DNA from 3 places in the Paractinoplanes abujensis genome. Region 1 is predicted to be linked to each of the others. Evidence: riboswitches for the same ligand, from Rfam matches in the RefSeq annotation. Region 1 holds a riboswitch; each other region holds the start of a gene.
What was found. A riboswitch is a leader RNA that binds a small molecule or an ion and turns the genes downstream of it on or off. The one in region 1 is predicted to bind cyclic di-AMP.
Positions count from the first base shown of each region.

Region 1 (6,996 bases):
CGTCGCCGCTGAGCGTGGCGGAGCTCCGTCCGCACCTGCGGTCCGGCTTCCCGTGGCACGAGCACGATCGGCCGCATCACCACCTGGCCGACCCGGATGCGTGGTGGGCTTCCCTGCAGGGCGTTCTCGGCAACGCCCTGATCGCCGCGGGCGTACGGCCTGACCTCGCACAAGCCGCGGCGAAGCTGATGCGGCACCGTTTCACCGATCCCCGCCGATGGAGGGTTTTCTCCGACACGGTCGTCAGCCTCGACCGGCTCCACCGAGCGGGCTGGACCAATGTGATCGTCAGCAACCACGTCCCGGAGCTCGACCGCCTGGTCGCTGACCTGGGTCTGTCCGACGTGATCGACGAGGTCTTCAGCTCGGCCCTGGTCGGGTGGGAGAAGCCGCACCCCCGGTTCTTCGACCACGTGCTCGACCGCTTGAAGCGACCCTCACCGGTGTGGATGGTGGGCGACAACCCGGTGGCGGACATCGCCGGAGCCCGTGCGGCCGGCATCCCTGCCCTCCTGGTCGACCCGGCCGCCCCCACCGGCCCTCACCTCCGTGACGTAGCCACCACGATCCTGCGCTGACCGGTGGCCCCCGGGTGGCTAGGGTGGGGGCGTGGGTCCGTTGCGTGTTGCCTGGGTGGACGAGCAGTACGACCGGGAGAACGCGGGCCTGGGGCGCAGCCGCTTTGCCGAGCACGTGTGGGTGCACGCCAAGGAGTTCGACGACTGCTGGGGTGACATCTCGCCTGTCGGGTTCGCCTGTGTGGCCTGGCGGCTGGCGACCGCGCCGCATCTCGACCCGGGGTTCGTACGGCTGCATCGGCGGGTGCTCAGAGCCGAGCTGAGGCGCAACTCGTGGGACGGCTCCCTCACCGCCGCCGTCGACCTGGTCGCGCCGTGGCCGGGGGAGCTGAGCAGTCCGAGGAGCTGGACCCAGGATCGGGGCTGGCGCGGCTGGCCCGAGACGTTCGGCCAGTTCCTGGCGCCGTCGCAGGAGGAGCTGGCCCGCATCCCGCACGCCCGCTCGATGCTGGTGGTCGAGGCGCCGCTGACGTTCGCCGGCCTGCCGGCACTGCCCGACAGTCCCGGTCCGGAGCTGCCCGAGCTGGCCGAACGCGCCGTCACCGTGCTGGTCCGCGAACTCAACGACTTGTTGTCGCCGATGGTCACACGGTTGGAGGCCGCCCGATGAGCCGGTTGCTCGGTGCGCTGCACCATGCGGATGATCAAGCTGACGCCGTACGGGCGCAAGGGGTTGGACTGTCGCGGCAGGAGCTGCTGGGCCGGGCCGCGGCGGTGGCCGGCGGCATCGCGGGGCGGCGGATGGTGGCCGTGGAGGCGACGCCCACTCTCGACACCGTGGTGGCGATCACCGGGGCGTTGCTGGCCGGGGTGCCGGTGGTGCCGATCCCGCCCGACGCGGGGGAGCTGGAGCGGGCGCACATCCTGCGCGACTCGGGCGCCGAGCTGATCGACGCAGTGCCGCGGGCCGTGAGCACCGATGTTCCCGCCGAGCCGGATCCCGTACGGCCGGGGCTGGTGCTCTACACCAGTGGCACGACGGGCGCCCCGAAAGGGGTCGTGATCTCGCGGGCAGCGCTGGCGGCCGACCTGGACGCGCTGGCCGCGGTCTGGCAGTGGACACCGGACGACACGCTCGTGCACGGGTTGCCGCTGTTCCACGTGCACGGCCTGGTGCTGGGGGTGCTCGGGCCGCTGCGCGTCGGTTCCCGGCTGGTGCACACCGGAAAACCCACCCCGCAGGCGTACGCGGCGGCGGCCGGGACGCTGTATTTCGGCGTGCCCACCGTCTGGTCGCGGATCTGTGCCGCCCCCACCGAGGCCCGCGCGCTCGGCCGGGCCCGTCTGCTCGTCTCCGGCAGCGCACCCCTGCCGGTGCCGGTGTTCGAGCAGCTGCGCGAGTTGACCGGTCAGGCCCCGGTCGAGCGCTACGGCATGACGGAAACGCTGATCACGGTGAGCGCGCACGCCGACGGGGAACGCCGCGCCGGTCACGTCGGCCGGCCCGTGCCCGGGGTCGAGACGCGGCTGGTCGACGACACCGGCACACCCCTGGCGCCCGGCCCCGAGATCGGGCATCTGCAGGTGCGCGGGGCGACGCTGTTCGACGGCTACCTGCATCACGGCCGGCCCGAGCGCGACGGCTGGTTCGAGACCGGTGACGTGGCCACGATCGGCGCGGACGGGTGGCACCGGATCGTCGGGCGCGCCTCCACCGACCTGATCAAGACCGGGGGCTACCGGGTCGGCGCGGGTGAGGTCGAGGACGCGTTGCTGCTGCATCCCGCGGTCCGCGAGGCCGCCGTCGTCGGCTCCCCACACCCCGACCTGGGGGAGCAGATCACCGCGTACGTGGTCGCGGACGGGACGACGGAGCGCGAACTGATCGATTTCGTCGCCGCCGGCCTGTCCGTGCACAAACGTCCGCGCGTGGTGCACCTGGTCGACGGCCTGCCCCGCAACGCCATGGGCAAGGTGCAGAAGGCCGCACTACGGTAGGCGCGATGAGAGTTTGGCTGACTCCGCAGTTCTGGCTGCGGCTGCTGATCGTCGGCTCGGGCCTGGCCGGCCTGCTGATCGGTGATCACCGCATCGTGTATTACACGTGCCAGAGCAACCTGATCACGCTGGGCTATTTCGGCGCGGTCCTGTATTGGATGGTGCGTCGCGGCACGACCGGCCCCGCCGCACCCCGGCTGCGCGGCGCGGTCACCCTGTGGATCGTCATCACCGGCCTGATCTCGCACTTCATGCTGCAGAACGGCGCGAACCCGCTGCCCGGCCTGGCCGTGGCCGATCCCGCGAGCCGCGTCACCAACTGGTCGATGTTCCTGGTTCACTACGCCGTGCCGCTGCTGGTCCTCACCGACTGGGTGCTGTTCGGCCCCCGCCGTGTCTCCCCGTGGCGCGACCTGGGCCTGTGGATCCTGTTCCCCCTGGCGTACGGCGTGACGTCGGTGACCCGCGCCATCCTGTTCCCCACGGTCAGCGTCCGCTATCCGTATTTCTTCCTCGACCCCACGACCCACGGCTACGACTGGGTGGCCGGCCAGTTCGCCGAGCTCGCCGTGATCTTCGCCGTCCTCGGGGCCGCGCTGCTCGGCGTCGACCGCCTGGCGGCTCGCCTGGCACGCCCCGCTGAGGATTCCCCGGTTGTCCACAATCCCGAGCCGTCCACAGGCACCCCCGCCAAGATCGGCCCCACCCGGTAAAATCTGCGGTGGGTCGGGGGTCCCCCGGTGGGGTGGGTTGGCACACCGGAGTTGATCAAGAGGGCGCCGTTGACCTGGACGACTGCCGGCCCCAGGCCGGTCGACGACCAATCGTGATCGCTGACCGCGGCGGAGGCGGCCCGCCCGGAAACCGGGCAGAGCCGACACCGTCAAGTGGTTGCTGTCCGGGAGGTCCGGGAGGTCACCGGATCAGCCGGCGACCCGCCCGTAGCGAACCTGCTTCCAGTTCCAGATCTTGGCCAGCTTGACCCGGTCACCAGGCTTCGGGGCATGCCACACCTGACCCGCCCCCGCATAGACGGCCACGTGGTAGGCCCGGCTCCCCGAAACCCAGAAGACCAGGTCACCCGGCCGCACCGCGGCACCCGTGATCTTTTTGGCCGCGCGGTACTGAGCCTGCGCCGTGCGGGGCAGGGCGACGTGGGCCTTGGCGTAGGCGTACCCGGTCAGGCCCGAGCAGTCGAACGCGTTGGGACCGCGCGACCCGTACCTGTAGGGCTTGCCTCGCTGGGCCCGGGCGGCCGCGACGACCGCGTTGCCACGCGCGGCCAGGGCGGCCGACGCGGCGGCAGCCGGAGAGACGTGAGCGGCCTGGGCCGGGGCGACGAGCAGGGTGGCCGACATCAGCGCGGCCGCGGCCGGCACGAGCAGGCGGCGCAGCTTCGTGGAGACAGACAAGACGATCCTCGGTCCTTCAACCGCCTGCGAGGTTAGCTGTCGGATTAGGCCTGAAGGCGGCCCGTCGCGTGAGGCGACCTCACCCCTAGCCGGCGCTCGGGCCGGCGTTCTGGTTCCCCCGTTCCCGCCCACTGAAGTTCCGTCGATGACAGGTCGGGCCGTCCCGTGGTGGGCGGGACTCGGCGTCCCGGGGCGGCCTGGCTTGTGCCCCGCTCGGGGCACGCAGGCAACGATCGGCCGGGTCGGGCCATCCGCCATGTTTCGCAGCCGCCCCAGAAAACTCGCTGGTCACACATCGGAATCCGCGTCCGATGTCGCTCCGGACACCCAGGACGAGCCGTGGTCAACCGGCGTCATTTCGGGCCGCCGGTCCGGTGACCCTCATCACCCAACTTGTCGGCCGGACAGGCGGCGGCGGGGGATCCGGCACCTGAGCCGCACCCCGTCGCGACTACGCGCAGCAACCTAAGGCATCTCTTAGGTAGCTGTTGACTTTGGACGGCGCTCACGAAAGATTGCGTCGGAATCGAGGGAGGTGCGGCGTGCGGTGACACGTTCGTGGCGGCAGGGTCTCTACAAGGGATGATCGACCGGTGACGACCCGGAAGATCGTTCGTTGGATCCAGGCGAGCCGTTACGCCCAGCAATGTCGGACTTGCCGGAATGTGCTGATGAGCCAAACCCGCTGATAGGGCCGTACCCTCCGCAAACGGCTTTTCGATGGTCAAGCCGGACACGTCGCCGATCATCAAGCGAGGCCCCTGCATGCCGACCCCGTGCTCCCGCCGCCCACCCCGGACGTATCCTGCATTCTCCGGAGCGGCCGCCGCCCTGACCGCCCTCGCGGTCATCGCGGTCCCCACCGAAGCGCACGCCGCTATGCCCGCTACCTCGCACGGACCCTCCGGCGAAGCGGTCGTCGCGGTGCCCGCCGGCACGCACGGACGAGCTGACGAATGTGAAGGGGCCCGCTTCACAGCCACCGCCCGGGCTGCCCTCGCGAAGATCACCGTGCTCGATGCCGGTGTGCTGCGCCCCGACCTGCCCGCGCTGACCGACGTGCGGCTCGCCTCGGCCCGGGGCGACGTCGACAGCGAACGCAGCCCTCACCGTACGGTCGCCACCGGCCGCTACGCCGACGCCGAACTGCTCGGGCTGCGGGTCCCCGGCGCCCCACGGGCGGGCACGGGTGCCGAGAGCCGCGCGCCCTCCGGCCCCGGCCCGGCCGAGACCGACGCCCCAGCCCGAACCGGAAGCGGCCCGTCCCCCACGCCCAACCAGCCCGCCGCCGATCCGGCGCCCGAGATCGGGAATCCCGAGCCCGGCCGGCAGACAGCCAACTCCGGACCTCGCGCGGCCACCTCCGAGCACCGCGCGGCCACCTCCGAGCACCGCGCGGCCACTTCTGGGCGTCGCGCAGACACCGGGCAGCGCGTGGACAACTCTGGGCGGCGCGTGGACAACTTCGAGCATCGCGCGGCCACTTCTGGGCGTCGCGCAGACACCGGGCAGCGCGTGGACAACTCTGGGCGGCGCGTGGACAACTTCGAGCATCGCGCGGCCACTTCTGGGCGTCGCGCAGACACCGGGCAGCGCGTGGACAACTCTGGGCGGCGCGTGGACAACTTCGAGCATCGCGCGGCCACTTCTGGGCGTCGCGCAGACACCGGGCAGCGCGTGGACAGCTCCGAGCAGCGCGCGGCCACCTCTGGACAGCGCGCGGACAGCTCCGAGCACCGCGCGGCCACCTCCGGGCAGCGCGTGGACACCTTTGAGCAGCGCGCGGCCACCTCTGGGCAACGCGTGGACGCCTTCGGGCAACGCGCGGACAAGAACGGGCACCGCGTAGGCGACAAAGGGCTGGTCGGTGTCAACGCCGGCGGTCTGGCCACCATCCGGCTGGGTAAGTCGACCGCTGACGCGCGCTGGGAAGAGGCGTACCGCTGCGGTGGGACGGGACCGCTCACCCGCAGCGCCACGATGCTCGCCGGTGCGCAGTTGTTGGGCGGGGGCGGCACCATCCCGGCGATCCGCGCGATGCGTCCGGCCGGAGCCGGCGAGCCCACCAGCTTGCTGAAGCTGGGCCCCACCGGCTCCGCCCGGAGCGGCACCGACCTCGTACGCAAAAAGGGTCGTCTCGCCGTGACCGCGGGCGCCGGGGTGGCCCTGTCCGATGTGACGCTGTTCGCCGGCACCCCGCAGCAGGTGTCGATCAAGGTCGTCACGCAGCCCGCGCTGACCGTCACCGCGACCGGCTTTCCCGCCCACGACGAGGTCGATTATCGCCCGGCTGTGCTCGAGGTGACCGCGGCGGGCCGGCCGGCCGCCACCCTCGACGCGCGGGACGCCGGCGTCGGGGTCGAGCTGCTGGGTGGTCTCACGTCGTCGTCGCTGCTGACGGCCAAGATCTCGCTGGGCTCAGTCCGTCAGGACAAGACCGGAGACGCCGTACGGGCGGAGGCCGCGGCAGTGCGCGTCGAGGTCATGACGGGCGGCGCGCACCTGCTCGACGTCGCGCTCGGCCACCTGTACGCCGAGGCGTCCGCCCCGCCGCTGCTGACCGTCCCGATCCGGCCGAGGCTCAGAACGTTCGAGAAGCCCGCCGCCCCGGCCGAAGCCACTGCCGCGGCGACGGCTCCGCCGGTGGCCCCTGCCGTCGCACGGCCGTCACCCCGTACGGGGGCAAGCTTTTTGGCTTTGACCGGCGCGAACATCGCCGCCGCGGCCGGTGGGGGACTGCTGCTGATCCTGCTCGGTGTGGCCGCCGTGGCCTTGACCCGCCGCAGCCGGCGCCGCTGAACCGGACCCGGGGAGGACGCGGCGGCGCTGTCCCGGCAGCGCCGCCGCTTCTAACGTTTGCGGCGGAACGACGCCCGGACGATCATCACGATGAGGAACACGGGGACCAGCGCGAGGAAACCCAGCCCGTAGCCGATCCAGCGCAGCCACGGCCGGTAGTCGTCGTCGGCCCGGGCCAGTTGCTGGCTCTGCCGGTACCGCCCGGCGTCGCCGACCTCGATCACCTTGCCGATGTCGTCCGAAGTGAACACGGCGGACACCGTCATCCG
Region 1 covers NZ_JACHMF010000001.1:347,225-354,220, forward strand. The annotation lists gene BKA14_RS01225 (HAD family hydrolase) at 1-578, shown strand, start outside; gene BKA14_RS01230 (hypothetical protein) at 610-1,188, shown strand; gene BKA14_RS01235 (acyl-CoA synthetase) at 1,185-2,516, shown strand; gene BKA14_RS01240 (Pr6Pr family membrane protein) at 2,522-3,229, shown strand; gene BKA14_RS01245 (C40 family peptidase) at 3,440-3,928, opposite strand; cyclic di-AMP (ydaO/yuaA leader) riboswitch at 3,934-4,083, opposite strand; gene BKA14_RS01250 (hypothetical protein) at 4,940-6,727, shown strand; gene BKA14_RS01255 (DUF6346 domain-containing protein) at 6,778-6,996, opposite strand, start outside.

Region 2 (6,996 bases), 6.0 Mb from region 1:
GCCCAGGCCGGGGTGGCCGCGGGCCGGGCCGGCCAGTTCGGGATCGTGATCGGGGTCGACCGGGTGGGTCAGACTCAGGCGCTTCTCGACAACGGTGCCGATATCGTCGTCACGGACTTGGCCGAACTCCTGACGCGCTGAGCACGTATCAGCGTTTATATCTTCAAGTCTTTTCCTTGCTCATTCGAGAGGCACCACCGTGATCCGTGAACGGGCTTATCCCGTGGACCCGTGGCACATCCGCGAGACGCGGCTCGACCTGGACCTGCTGGCCCAGTCGGAGTCGGTCTTCGCGCTGGCCAACGGACACATCGGGATACGCGGAAACTTGGACGAGGGCGAGCCGCACGGCCTGCCGGGCACCTACCTGAACTCGTTCTACGAGCTCCGCCCGCTGCCGTACGCGGAGGCCGGCTACGGCTTCCCCGAGTCCGGCCAGACCATGGTCAACGTGACCAACGCCAAGCTCATGCGGCTGCTGGTCGACGACGAGCCGTTCGACGTGCGCTACGGCGAGCTGCGGTCCCACGAGCGGGTCCTCGACCTGCGGGCCGGCACGCTCGAGCGGACTGTCGAGTGGGTCTCCCCGTCGGGCCAGGCCATTCGCGTCCGCACCGTGCGCATGGTCTCGTTCACCCAGCGCTCCGTCGTGGCTTTCCTGTACGAGGTCGAGCCGCTCGACGGCCCGTCCCGGCTGATCCTGCAGTCCGAGCTGGTCGCCAACGAGCAGCTCCCGCCGATGAGCAAGGACCCGCGCGTCGCCGCCGTGCTCGACCACCCGCTGCAGTCCGAGGAGGTGCTCGAGCAGCGCACCGGTGGCCTGCTGGTGCACCGCACCAAGGCCAGCGACCTGCGCATGGCCGCAGCCATGGAGCACCTGATCGACGCGCCCGGCAAGCACGCCGTCACCACCGAGGGCCACCCCGACTGGTTGCGCACCACGGTGGCCTGCAAGCTCGAGCCGGGGCAGAAGCTACGCGTGGTCAAGCTGGCGGCGTACGGCTGGTCCAGCCACCGCTCGCTGCCCGCCGTGCGCGACCAGGTCGGCGCGGCACTGGCCAGCGCCCGGCTGGACGGCTGGGAGGGCCTGATCGAGGCCCAGCGCGAATATCTGGACGCCTTCTGGGACCACTCCGACGTCAAGGTCGAGGGCGACCCCGAGGTGCAGCAGGCCGTCCGCTTCGGCCTCTTCCACACGCTCCAGGCGGGTGCGCGTGCCGAGCAGCGGCCGATCGGCTCCAAGGGCCTCAGCGGCCCCGGCTACGACGGCCACACGTTCTGGGACGCCGAGACCTTCGTGCTCCCGGCGCTGACCTACACGCAGCCCTCCGCGGCGGCCGACGTGCTGCGCTGGCGGCACTCCACGCTCGATCTGGCCCGGGAGCGGGCCCAGACGCTCGGCCTGCAGGGGGCGGCCTTCCCGTGGCGCACGATCCGCGGGCAGGAGTGCTCGGCGTACTGGCCGGCCGGCACTGCGGGCTTCCACATCGGTGCCGACATCGCCGACGCCGTCCGCCGCTACGTGCAGGCCACCGGCGACTACGACTTCGAGCGTGAGGTCGGCCTCGAGCTGCTGGTCGAGACGGCGCGACTGTGGCGCTCGCTGGGCCACCACGACCGGCACGGCCGCTTCCACATCGACGGCGTCACCGGCCCCGACGAGTACACCGCCGTGGTCAACGACAACATCTACACCAACCTGCTGGCCCAGCAGAACTTCCTGGCGGCCGCCGACGCTGCCAAGCGCCACCCCGACCTGGCCCGCAAGCTGGGCGTGGACGACGAGGAGACGGCGAGCTGGCGGGACGCGGCGGCCGCGGTGCACATCCCGTACGACCGGGAGCTCGGCGTGCACCAGCAGTCCGAGGGCTTCACCCGGCTGCAGGAGTGGGACTTCGAGAACACCCCGCCCGAGGCGTACCCGCTGCTGCTCAACTACCCGTATTTCGACCTGTACCGCAAGCAGGTGGTCAAGCAGGCCGACCTGGTCATGGCGATGTACATCCGCGGTGACGCGTTCACGCCGGAGGAGAAGGCGCGCAACTTCGCCTACTACGACGCGCGTACGGTCCGGGACTCGTCGTTGTCGGCCTGCGTCCAGGCCGTGCTGGCGGCCGAGGTGGGTCACCTGGAACTGGCGCACGACTACCTGGGCGAGGCCGCCCTGATGGACCTGCACGACCTCCACCAGAACTCGCGGGACGGTCTGCACATCGCCTCGCTGGCCGGCACGTGGATCTCGCTGGTGGCCGGTCTGGGCGGCATGCGCGACTTCAACGGGCAGCTGTCGTTCGCCCCGCGTCTGCCCAGCCGCATCAACAACCTGGAGTTCTCGCTGCTCTGGCGCGGGCTGCGGCTGCGGGTGAACGTGACCGCCGACGAGGTGACGTATTCGCTGCGCAACGGCGGCGGCTCGGCCCGCCTGGTCGTCAACCACCACGGCAAGGACGTGGAGGTCACCCAGGTCAAGCCGGTGACCGTGCCGATCCCGCCGGCGCACCCGGTCGGCCCGGCCCCGAGCCAGCCGGTCGGACGCGCCCCGGTGCGGCGCATGACCAGCTGACGCCTGGCATGGAAGAAGGGCCCCGGGGTTCACCCCGGGGCCCTTCTGCGCAGGTCTGTCGTCAGAGCATCGACACGTGCACGTGGTCGGTGTGGTCGCTCGGACCGCTGTACGACTTCCAGCCGCTGGCCGGGAACCAGATCTGCTTGTACCAAATCACGTAATAGATGCCGAGCTTGTCGGCATTACGCACCAGGAAAGCCATCAGGTTGTTGCCGTACGTGCGGGTATCGGCATTGTGGGCGGGTGCGAAGCCGCGCTTCTGCAACGACCAGTCGCAGGCCCGGCCCTTCGGGTGCTCGAACGGCCCGCCGTTGCGGTGACAGCCGACGAACCGATTGAAGCCGGCCTTCTTCACCTCTTTGTACATGTGCATTGTGCGGGCCGTCACGCAGCCACTCGTGGTCTCGTCCTGGACGTTGCAACCCTCGGGCGAGAAACCGCCGTCGGAATTGCGCGGCGCGGGAGCAGCGGCCGGCGATTTGGCCAGCACGATGCCGTGGGTGAGGCTCTCGCCGCCGACCAGCGCGAGCGCGTCGTTGGCCGCCTTCTTCTGCTTGCTCATGGCCACGAGGTTGGTCTTACGCTTCTTGACCTCGGCGTCGAGCGCGGCTTTCTTGGTGTTGACCTCGTTGATGACCTTGTTCAGCTCGGCCAGCTTGCGGTCCTGCATCGCGTTGATCTCTTCGAGCGAGACCGCCTTGGCCAGGAAGTCGTCGGAGTTCTGGCTGCCCAGCAGGAAGCTGGCCGCCCCCAGGTGGCCAGTTCGATACTGCTGGCCGGCGATCGCGTTGACCTCGGGGAGCAGCGCGAGACGCTTGCCTTCAGCCAGTCTGATCTCCTTGGCGAGCCGCCTCTGCTCGGCTGTGGATTTCGTCACGGCGGCCTGGGCCGCGACGAAACGCCGGTTCGAGGACTCGATCACATCGTCGAGGGTGGCGTTCTTGCCCACCGTGTCACCCGCGCTGCCCTCGCTCGGAGCGGTGTCGTCGCCGGGCTCGGCCAGCGCCGGCGAGGAGGGCACGGCCAGGAAAGACAGGGCCACGATCGGCGCCAGGGCAAGCATCAGCCACCGGCGGGGTCGTACGGTCAATGCAGTTCCTTCCGGTAAACCGCCGACCGGGTTAGCTGACGGGTTCGGGACGGAAGCGATCCCTACCGCTTGCGCGGATGCACCCCACTGACCTGGTTCCCCGGCTCGCCTCGCGGCGATTGGGCGGTGGTCTGCCGGCACCTCGGGGGCGGCGCCACGGCGGCAGAACCGGCGGCTAGTTTACCCGAGAGTTCGCGCTCCTTCAGGACCAGAGAATGAGCAATTTAGTAGTCACTCGAACACATTCTGTAATTGCCGTGACGGGGCGTCGCCGGTGAAATGCAGCGCGTGTGATAACTGTCGATCTCGTGATGAAGTCGGTATGGTCGGGGCGGTCTCCACCCCCAAGGAGACCGCCGCCTAATCGCCCTGCCGGGCGAACCGGGGAACCAATCTTTCCGGGGTGAATCCGCTAACCAGCGGTAGGGATTACTTCCGTCCCGAACCCGTCAGCTAACTCGGTCGGCGGCCGACGGAAGGAACAGGTGTGCGGCACAAGACTGTCCGGCGACGAACGGCGGCCCTGCTGGCCCTGCTCGTCGCGCTCTCCGGGCTGACCCTGGCGGTGGCCGGACCGGCCGCCGCGGCGCCGGGTGACAACGGCGACGACGGCGAGGGCGCCCCCAAGTCCCTGATCCAGCAACTCGAGGCTGCCTCCAAGGGCTTCGTCGAGGCCAAGGAGGCCCTGGCCCGCTCCAAGACCCGGCAGGCCCAGCTCGCCGCCAAGCTCAAGGAGCTCGACGCCGACCTGGCCCCCCGGCAGGCAGCCATCGACGAGATCATCCAGAAGTCGTACCGGACCGGCCGGCTCGGCCCGATGACGGCGCTGCTCGGCGCCGAGTCGGGCGGCGGCTTCCTCGACCGCGCCGAGACGCTCGAAACGGTTGCGGTGCGCGAGAACCAGGTGGTGGCCGACCTCAAGGCCACCCGTGACGGCCAGCGGAAGGCCAAGCTGGCCATCGACGCCGAGGTGCGCAAGCAGCAGGGGCACGTCAACACGATGGCCAAGCGCAAGGTGCAGGCCGAGAACGCGCTCAAGGCGGCCAACACCGGCGGCTCGGACCGGACCGGCGAGGACGCCCCGGAGTCGACCGACGGCGGGTCCAGCGACAAGGCCACCCCCGCCCCGCGTAACAAGGACGGCTCGCTGCCCGACGAGAGCTGCTCCGAGAACGATCCCACCACCAGCGGCTGCCTGACGCCGCGGACCCTGCACGCGCTCAAGCAGGCCCAGGCGGACGGCTTCACGCGCTACGTGGCGTGCTTCCGCGAGCAGAACAGCGGCGAGCACCCCAAGGGGCAGGCGTGCGACTTCGCGGCCGAGAAGAAGGGTTTCGGCGGCGTCGCGTCGGGTGGTGACAAGACGTACGGGACCAACCTGGCCAACTACTTCATCAACAACTCGGACCGGCTGGGCGTGCTCTACGTCATCTGGTTCAAACGCATCTGGTTGCCGTCCAGCGGCTGGAAGGCGTACTCGAGGGGCAACGGCGACCCCTCGAGCGACCACACGAACCACGTGCACTTGTCGGTCAGGTAAGTCCCCGGAGTGCGAGACCTACCCACCTACTTGTTGACGTAGGTCTCGTACTCCTTCATCACGTCCTCGGTCGGGCCATCGGCCCGGATCACGCCGGACTCCAGCCAGATGGTGCGCTCGCACGTGTCGCGGATCGACTGCTCACTGTGGCTCACCAGGAAGACCGTGCCGGCTTCCTTGCGCAGGTCACGCACCCGTTGCTCGCTGCGCTTGCGGAACTTGGCGTCACCGGTGGCCAGCGCCTCGTCGATCAGCAGCACGTCGTGCTTCTTGGCCGCGGCGATCGAGAAGCGCAGCCGGGCCGCCATGCCCGACGAATACGTCTTCATCGGCAGTGAGCTGAAATCGCCCCGGTCGTTGATGCCGGAGAACTCGATGATGCCGGCCGCTTCCTTCTTCACCTCGGCCGGTGACATGCCCATGGCCAGGCAACCCAGCTCGACGTTGCGCTCGCCGGAGAGCTCGTTCATCAGCACCGCGTTCACACCCAGCAGCGACGGCTGACCAGCCGCGTAGATGCCGCCTCCGCGCTCGACCGGGAGCAGCCCGGCGATCGCCCGCAGCAGCGTCGACTTGCCCGAACCGTTGGTGCCGATCAGGCCGATCGCCTCGCCCTTGTAGGCCACGAAGCTGACGCCCTTGACCGCGTGCACCTCCCGTACGGCGGCGCTCTTCTTGCCCGTGACGATGCGCTTGAGGCTGGCCAGCGGCGTGTTCGCGCCCGGCGCGACCGAGCCGTAGATGCGGTAGACGATGTGCGCGTTGTCCGCGATGACGGTGGGTTCCCGAGTGTCAGCCACGGCCGTAGCCCTTCTCTCCGCGCCAGAAGTAGACGTAACCCCCGAAGCTCACCAGCGCCGTCCAGATCACCGCCTGGATCCACAGCAGCGGCGCCGGCTGCGCCAGCTCGACGTTCTCCATCAGTGCGTGCCGGACCAGCTCGATGAAGATCAGCAGCGGGTTGGCCTCGACCAGCGCGAGCTGCCAGCCGTGCAGCCGCTCGGCGAAGAACGTCACCGGGTAGAGCACTGCCGACCCGTACATCCAGATCCGCAGGATGTAGGGGATGAGCTGCCGGATGTCGGTGACCTTGGCGATCAGGCGCGACGTGAACAGGGCCAGCCCGGCGTTGAACAGTGTCTGCAGCAGCAGGGCCGGAAGCAGCAACAACCACTCGACAGTGATCGGCTCGCCGGTGGCCAGTACGATCGCGACGAGCACGACCACCGAGGCCACCATGTTGCGCACCTCGACCAGGGTGACCGCGATCGGCAGGCTGGCCCGGGGGAAGTGCAGCGCCCGGATGAGTGCCATGTTGGCCGTGATCGACTGCGAGCCCGCCTGCACCACCGTCTGGGTGAATCCGAAGATGAAAACACCGGCGCAGAGGTACGCGATGAAGTTGTCCACGCCCTGCTTGGTGTTGATCAGAACACCGAAGATCACGTAGTAGACGCCGGCGTTGATCAGCGGGGTCAGGAGCTGCCAGACAACGCCCAGCTTGGTGCTGCCCAGCGACGCGCCCACTTTCGCGTTGGCGAAGGCGGCTATGAAGTGCCGGTAGGACCAGAGGTGCCTGGTGTATTCCGGCAGGCTGGGCAGGCGCCCTGCCTTGGTCAGGCCGCTCCGGCGGGCCAGCTCGGTGAGCGATGGCCCGGTATCGGAGTCGGCAACCGCCGTCTGAGCCATGGGGTGGTGCTCCGATCTCGTCGGCCCGTGCGGGGAACCGGGCCCTGGTTCTTTAGGCGAGAACACTCAATCAGCATGTCAAGCCTCGGCCGATGGAACGGCTTCGTATCG
Region 2 covers NZ_JACHMF010000001.1:6,390,593-6,397,588, reverse strand. The annotation lists gene BKA14_RS29210 (HAD family hydrolase) at 1-141, shown strand, start outside; gene BKA14_RS29205 (glycoside hydrolase family 65 protein) at 200-2,563, shown strand; gene BKA14_RS29200 (coiled-coil domain-containing protein) at 2,625-3,656, opposite strand; cyclic di-AMP (ydaO/yuaA leader) riboswitch at 3,660-3,792, opposite strand; cyclic di-AMP (ydaO/yuaA leader) riboswitch at 4,004-4,140, shown strand; gene BKA14_RS29195 (coiled-coil domain-containing protein) at 4,144-5,196, shown strand; gene BKA14_RS29190 (ABC transporter ATP-binding protein) at 5,223-5,996, opposite strand; gene BKA14_RS29185 (ABC transporter permease) at 5,989-6,885, opposite strand.
Region 2: another riboswitch for cyclic di-AMP. It lies ahead of BKA14_RS29200 (coiled-coil domain-containing protein); the one in region 1 lies ahead of BKA14_RS01245 (C40 family peptidase).

Region 3 (6,996 bases), 4.6 Mb from region 1:
GGCCAAGCATGATCAACCACGTCCGGTTTCCGACATCCTCCCGGGGCCCCTGTCAAGAACCATCCCAAACACGCCCAAACATCCCAGACGGCCACGATGTCAACCCCCACGGGGGAGGAAAGTGGAGGACGAAGGGGCGATGCCCTGCTGGTCGCCGACCCCTGACTCGCCCACCCCTGACTCGCCCCACCCCTGACCCGCCCTCCCAGGGGGCCCACCGCCACCGCAGATTGTGGTCAAAATCGTGGATCTTGGGGCGCGGCCCTGTGGACAACCCCGGACTGTGGACAACGCCCTGATCAAGGGGCTTCGGGTGTAAGGCGAGGGCCCTATATATAGGTGGCGGCCCGGCGGCACAGCAGAGCCGGCGGGCGGCACGGCGGCACGGCCGGCGGACGGCACGGCTGGCGGCGGAGCTTGGGCAGCACGGAACGGGAGGGCGCGGCCGGGGTGGCCAAGGCCGCCAGGAAGCGGAAGCGGCGCAGGACAGGGAGGCGTCGGCCGGACCGGGCGCACGCAGAGCGGACCAGACCGGCCGCGGACAGAGCAGGCTGGGCGTTGGCAGAACGGGCCCGGCCGGGCGCGGTTAGAGCGGGACCGGACGTGAAGAAACGCCGGGCCGCGTGGGGCGGCCCGGCGTTCCGGGGATGGGGTGGCGCTGGGGTGCGGTCCGGCCGCAGCAGGTGGGCAGCGGGGATGAGCGACCGGGATGGGGGAAACGTGGCGGGTCACCCGGCGCGAGGAACGGCAGCTCGGGACTGCCGGGCCGGACGCGTACGGGAGAAAGCCGACGTGGCGTGACAGCGGGACGCGCCCGAACCGGACACGTCCCGCTGAGTCAGGCTCGGCGTCAGACCAGACGGCGAACCACGTAGTTCGAGCCGATCATCTTGCGCTTCGACACCCGCGCGCCGGTGTGCGGGGAGTCGTACATGTAGCCGCTGCCGGCGTAGATGCCGGCGTGGTAACCGTACGAGCCGTTACGGAAGATGATCAGGTCGCCGATCTGCTTGCTGCCCTTGGCGACCGACTTGCCGTACTTCTGCTGCGAGTTGGCCTTGTGGGGCAGGCTCTTGCCGACTGCCTTCTTGTAGACCCACATGGTGTAGCCCGAGCAGTCGAAGCGGGAGGGGCCGGACGCGCCGTACTTGTACAGCGAGCCGACGTGCTTCTTCGCCTCGTTGATGATCTTGGTGCGAGCGGGGGCCGACTTCGGCTTGACGGTCACCGAGAACTTGCCGCCGGCCGCCGCCTTGTAGGTCGGCGTGCCCACGTAGTAGGCGCGAACCGCGCCGCTCACGTGCGGCTCGCCGGTCAGCGTGACGCTGCCGCTCTTGCCCAGCGTCTTGGCCGACAGGTTGACCCACTTGCTCTTGCGGAGCGCCTGCAGTCGCACGGTCCCCGAAGTGATCACCTTGCCGTTGGCCGGGTTGATGTACTTCGCGGTGACCTTGATCTTGCCGCCGTAGGTGACGGACCGCGTGGAGATGGAGCTGCGGACCGACGGCTTGACCTTCGCCTTGGCGGCAGCCGCCGCGGTGACGATCGGGGCCGCGCTGGCGGGCGACGGGGCGATCAGCTGGCCTGCGCAGAGGCAGAGACCCAGAGACAGTGCGATGGCGCCGGCACCGAGCGAACGGCGGCCACGGCTCGAACTGTGTTCGTGCACGGTAGAGATATCCCTCCGGCACGCCTGCGAGGTTAGCTGTCGGGTTCGGGCGGGAAGGTGTGCCCGGTCGCCGGAGCGACTTCACCCCAAGGTTCTCCGTGATCGCCACCGGAGCGGGTGGCGGCGGAGTGAACCGGAAATGGTTCCCCCGTCCCTGCCCCCGTATGCCTTTGTGGTTGTTCATGGTGCGGGTGGTCGAGACGACCGGCCCGGGGCAGGGCTCGGCGTAAGCCAGGTCGTCGCGAGTCAGGCAGCGGGTGCTGCCGGCCAGACCTTGCTACACCGATTCCGGGCGCTCTGGGGGAACCGGTTCAGTAACAGAGAGTGTTTGGCACAGTGGACAGTGTCCGATTTGTTACTAGGCGGCAAGAATTGCCATGACGACTCGTGATTGGTGAATTACCGAGGGTCGAAGGTTACGCGTGAATCAGAACACATTTTTGCTCGGAACCATTCGGGTGACGCACACCGCAATTTCACTCTTCCGCCGTTCAAACCTTTCTCACCGGCGAAAATGGTCACTGGTAAATGGCTGGGCCGGAGGGTGGGGAGGAGACGGCCGGCCGGGTGTCCGGAACCGGATGCTCGGCAACTCGACGTGACAGCCGGGTCCGGTACGCTCGTCTCCCGTGACGGACGGGAAAATGCCCCTGCGGGCCAAGGTCGCGACGTCGGTGTCGAAGACGGCGGCCGCACTCTCCAGGGCCGCCGGGCGCGGCGACGGCTCGGTCATCGGCGGCTGGATCGGTCTGAAGATCGACCCTGATCTGCTGCGCAACCTGGCCGCCGGGCGCGCGATCGCGCTGGTGTCCGGCACCAACGGCAAGACCACCACGACCCGGCTGGCGGCGGCCGGCCTGGGCGTGCTCGGCCCGGTGGCCACCAACTCGTTCGGCGCCAACATGCCCACGGGGCACACCTCGGCCCTGGCCAAGGCGGGCTCGACCCCGTTCGCGGTGCTCGAGGTCGACGAGCACTACCTGGCCCGGGTGATCGACGAGACCAACCCGCGCGTGGTGGCGCTGCTCAACCTCTCGCGCGACCAGCTCGACCGGGCCAAAGAGGTCGCGATGATGGCCCAGATGTGGCGCACCGCGCTGGCCGGGCACCCCGACATCTCGGTGGTGGCCAACGCCGACGACCCGATGGTCGTGTGGGCGGCCCGGGGCTCGTCGCACATCACCTGGTTCAGCGCCGGCCAGCGCTGGACCGACGACTCGGTGGTGTGCCCCGAGAGCGGCGACCCGATCGAGCGGGCCAACGGCGACTGGTGGTGCACGGGCTGCCCGCTGCGCCGCCCGCAGGCCCAGTGGCGCGTCGAGGACGACGGCGTCATCGACCCCCGCGGCGACTGGCACCTGGTCAAGCTGCAGCTGCCGGGCACGGTCAACCTGGGCAACGCGGCCACCGCGCTGGCCGTGGCGGCCGAGTTCGGCGTGCGGCCCATCGAGGCGCTCCCCCGGCTGGCCACGGTGGCCTCCATCGCCGGGCGGTACGCGCAGGTCGACCGGGACGGCCGCAACATCCGCCTGCTGCTGGCCAAGAACCCGGCCAGCTGGCTCGAGGCGTTCGACATGGCCGAGCAGGCGCCGACGCTGCTCTCCATCAACGCCCGCGACCCCGACGGTTTCGACACCTCGTGGCTCTACGACGTCGATTTCTCGCCCCTGCACGACCGGCCGGTGCTGATCACCGGCGAGCGGGCGTTCGACCTCGCCGTACGCCTCGAGGTGAACGGAATCGGTTTCCGGCACGTGTTGAGTTTCGAGGAGGCGCTCCGGTCGGTGCCGCCGGGCCGCCTCGAGGTGATCGCCAACTACACGGCGTTCCAGGACATCCGAGCGGAGTTGGACCGTGTCAACTGAGAGCGTCCTGCGCATCGTCTGGATCTATCCGGACCTGCTCTCCACGTACGGGGACCGGGGCAACCTGCTGATCCTGGGCCGGCGGGCGGCCATGCGCGGCATCCCCGTCGAGACGTATTCCGTACGCTCCGACCAGCCCATGCCCTCGACAGCCGACATCTATCTGATCGGCGGCGGCGAGGACGGCCCGCAGGCCCTGGCGGCCCAGCGGCTGATCACCGACGGCGGCCTGCACCGGGCGGTCAACCAGGGCGCGGCCGTGCTGGCCATCTGCGCGGGTTACCAGTTGTTCGGTCACTCGTTCTTCGCCAAGGGGGCCAAGTGCCCCGGCCTGGGGCTGCTCGACCTGCATTCCGACCGCGGCGAGACCCGTGCGGTGGGTGAGATCCGGGGGGACATCGACCCGCGGCTGGGCCTGCCCCCGCTGACCGGTTTCGAGAACCACGGCGGGCGTACGCACCTCGGGCCCGGGGTGGCGCCGCTCGCCCGGGTGACGGCCGGGGTTGGCAATGACGGGCAAACCGAGGGAGCCTGGCACGGGAAGATCCTGGGCACCTACTCGCACGGCCCGGCTTTGGCTCGCAACCCAGCTATAGCCGATCTGCTACTGCGTTGGGCGATCGGCGCGGATAGTCTTTCCCCGGTCGACGACACCTGGCCCGACAAACTGCGAGCGGAACGCCTCGCCGCAGCCGGCTCCTGAAACAGACCCGACGAGCAAGGGACGGTACGCCTGCATGACTGACATCCTGATCGCCCCGCGGGGCGTGAATCTCGCGGCGGATACTCAGGTTTCTCAGCCCCAGCAGACCACCGGCGAAAAGTCCGAGATGGGCTGGAAGCGCCGACTCGTCCGGTTCGGCGTTCTCGGTGTCGTCGTCGGGGGCATCGCGGCCGCGGCCGCGGTGCTGCCGATCCGCGAGATCGCCGACACCGTCGCCGCCCTCGGCCCCGCGGCCGCCGTCGGCATCGCGGTCATCGGCGGTCTCCTGCTCTCGGTGCTCGTCCCCCGCACGGCGATCACGCTGGCCTGCGGCGCCCTGCTGGGTGCGGCCACCGGCGCGGCGACCGCCCTGGCCGCGGCCGTGATCGCGGCCGCCGCCACCTACTACGCGGGCCGCTGGGTCGGCCGGGGCGCGCTGGCCGCCCGCTCCGGCGGCAAGCTCGACCGTCTCGACGGCTGGCTCAACCGTCGTGGCCTCTCGGCTGTGCTGCTCGTCCGGTTCCTGCCGCTGGCCCCGTTCGGCCTGGTCGGCTACGCGTACGGCACCACCAGCGTCTGCCGCAAGCGTTACCTGCTGGGCACCACGCTGGCCTCGATCCCGTCGGCCATCTCGTACGCGGTGATCGGCGCGGCAGTCGTCAAGCCGGGCGAGATGAGCCCGCTGTCGCTGGCCCCGGCCCTCATCGGTTTCACCCTGACCACCAGCATCGTCCTCTGGTGGAAGCGCTCGGCCAAGAAGGCCGCCGCCACAGCAGCCTGATCAACGGAAAAGGCCCACCTCGGACGAGGTGGGCCTTTTCCGTGTTCGGAGGGCGTCAGACGACGACGCTGACCAGGCGGCCCGCGACGACGATGACCTTCTTGGGCGTCCGCCCGGCCAGTGCGTCCACCACGGCGGCCAGCGCCTGCTCGCGCACCTCGGCCTCGGGGGCCGACGGCGACACCTCGACGCGCGCCTTGACCTTGCCGTTGATCTGCACCGGATACGTGATCGACTCGGCCACCAGCTGCGCCGGGTCGGCCACCGGGAAGTCGGCGTAGGCCAGCGTGCCCGCGTGCCCCAGTTTGCCCCACAGCTCCTCGGCCAGGTGCGGCGCGAACGGCGACAGCATCAGCAGCAGCGGCTCGACCGCCTCCCGCGACGCCGACGGCAGCGGGGTCAGCGTGTTGGTCAGCTCGATCAGCTTCGCGATGGCGGTGTTGAAGCGCAGCTCGTCCAGGTCCTCGCGGACGCCCGCGATCGTCCGGTGCAGCGTCTTGCGCACCGCCGGTTCCAGCGGCTCGTCCCCCACCCGTACGGCTCCGGTCTCCTCATCGACCACCAGACGCCACACGCGCTGCAGGAACCGCTGCGACCCCACGACCGCCCGGGTCTCCCACGGGCGGGAGACGTCCAGCGGGCCCATCGCCATCTCGTAGACCCGGAACGTGTCCGCGCCGTACTGCTCGCACATCTCGTCGGGGGTGACGACGTTCTTCAGCGACTTGCCCATCTTGCCGTACTCGCGGAAGACCTCCTGGGTGTTGCGGTAGTAGTACCGGCCGCCCAGCTCCTCCACCTCCTCGGCGGGCACGATGACGCCGCGCTCGTCGCGGAACGCGTACGCCTGGATGTAGCCCTGGTTGAACAGCCGGCGGAACGGCTCGAACGACGAGACGTGCCCCAGGTCGTACAGGACCTTGTGCCAGAACCGGGCGTACAGCAGGTGCAGGACGGCGTGCTCGACACCGCCGACGTACAGGTCGACACCACCGCAGTCGCCGTCGCGCTGCGGGCCCATCCAGTACGCCTCGTTGTCCGCGTCGACCAGCGCCTTGTCGTTGTGCGGGTCCAGGTAGCGCAGCTCGTACCAGCAGGAACCGGCCCACTGCGGCATGGTGTTGGTCTCGCGGGTGTACGACTTCAGGCCGTCGCCCAGGTCCAGCTCGACGTTGACCCAGTCCTTCTTGCGCGACAGCGGGGTCTCGGGCTCGCTGTCCGCGTCGTCCGGGTCGAACGTGCGGGGCGAGAAGTCGTCGACGTCGGGCAGCACGACCGGCAGCATCGACTCGGGCAGCGCCACCGGCAGGCCGGTCTCGTCGTAGACGATCGGGAACGGCTCGCCCCAGTAGCGCTGCCGGCTGAACAGCCAGTCGCGCAGGCGCCACGTGGTCGCGCCCTTGCCGTGGCCGTGCTGCTCCAGCCAGGTGATCATCTCGGCCTTGGCCTCGGCGACGCCCTTGCCGTCCAGCCAGTCACTGTTGATCGCCACACCCTCGCCGGTGAAGGCACCCTCAAAATCGTCGGGAGCTTTCACCGTACGGATGATGGGCAGCTCGAAGACCTCGGCGAACTCCCAGTCGCGGGTGTCCTGGCCGGGCACCGCCATGATCGCGCCGGTGCCGTAGCCGGCCAGCACGTAGTCGGCGATGAAGACCGGCACGTCCTTGCCGTTGACCGGGTTGGTCGCGTACGCGCCGGTGAAGACGCCGGTCTTCTCCTTGCCCTCGGTGCGCTGCTCCTCGGTCTTGGCCGCGGCGGCCGCGCGATAGGCGGCGATCGCCTCGCCGGGCGTGGCGGCGCCACCGGTCCACTTCGCGTTCGTGCCGGTCGGCCAGTCCTTCGGCGCGATGCGGGAGACCAGCTCGTGCTCGGGCGCCAGCACCATGTAGGTGGCGCCGAACAGGGTGTCGGGCCGCGTGGTGAAGACGGTGATCTTGTCAGCGCCGACCGTGAAGTCGACGTGGGCCCCGCGGGA
Region 3 covers NZ_JACHMF010000001.1:4,932,724-4,939,719, forward strand. The annotation lists gene BKA14_RS22235 (C40 family peptidase) at 851-1,669, opposite strand; cyclic di-AMP (ydaO/yuaA leader) riboswitch at 1,676-1,854, opposite strand; gene BKA14_RS22240 (MurT ligase domain-containing protein) at 2,314-3,534, shown strand; gene BKA14_RS22245 (type 1 glutamine amidotransferase) at 3,524-4,237, shown strand; gene BKA14_RS22250 (TVP38/TMEM64 family protein) at 4,272-5,018, shown strand; gene leuS (leucine--tRNA ligase) at 5,074-6,996, opposite strand, start outside.
Region 3: another riboswitch for cyclic di-AMP. It lies ahead of BKA14_RS22235 (C40 family peptidase); the one in region 1 lies ahead of BKA14_RS01245 (C40 family peptidase).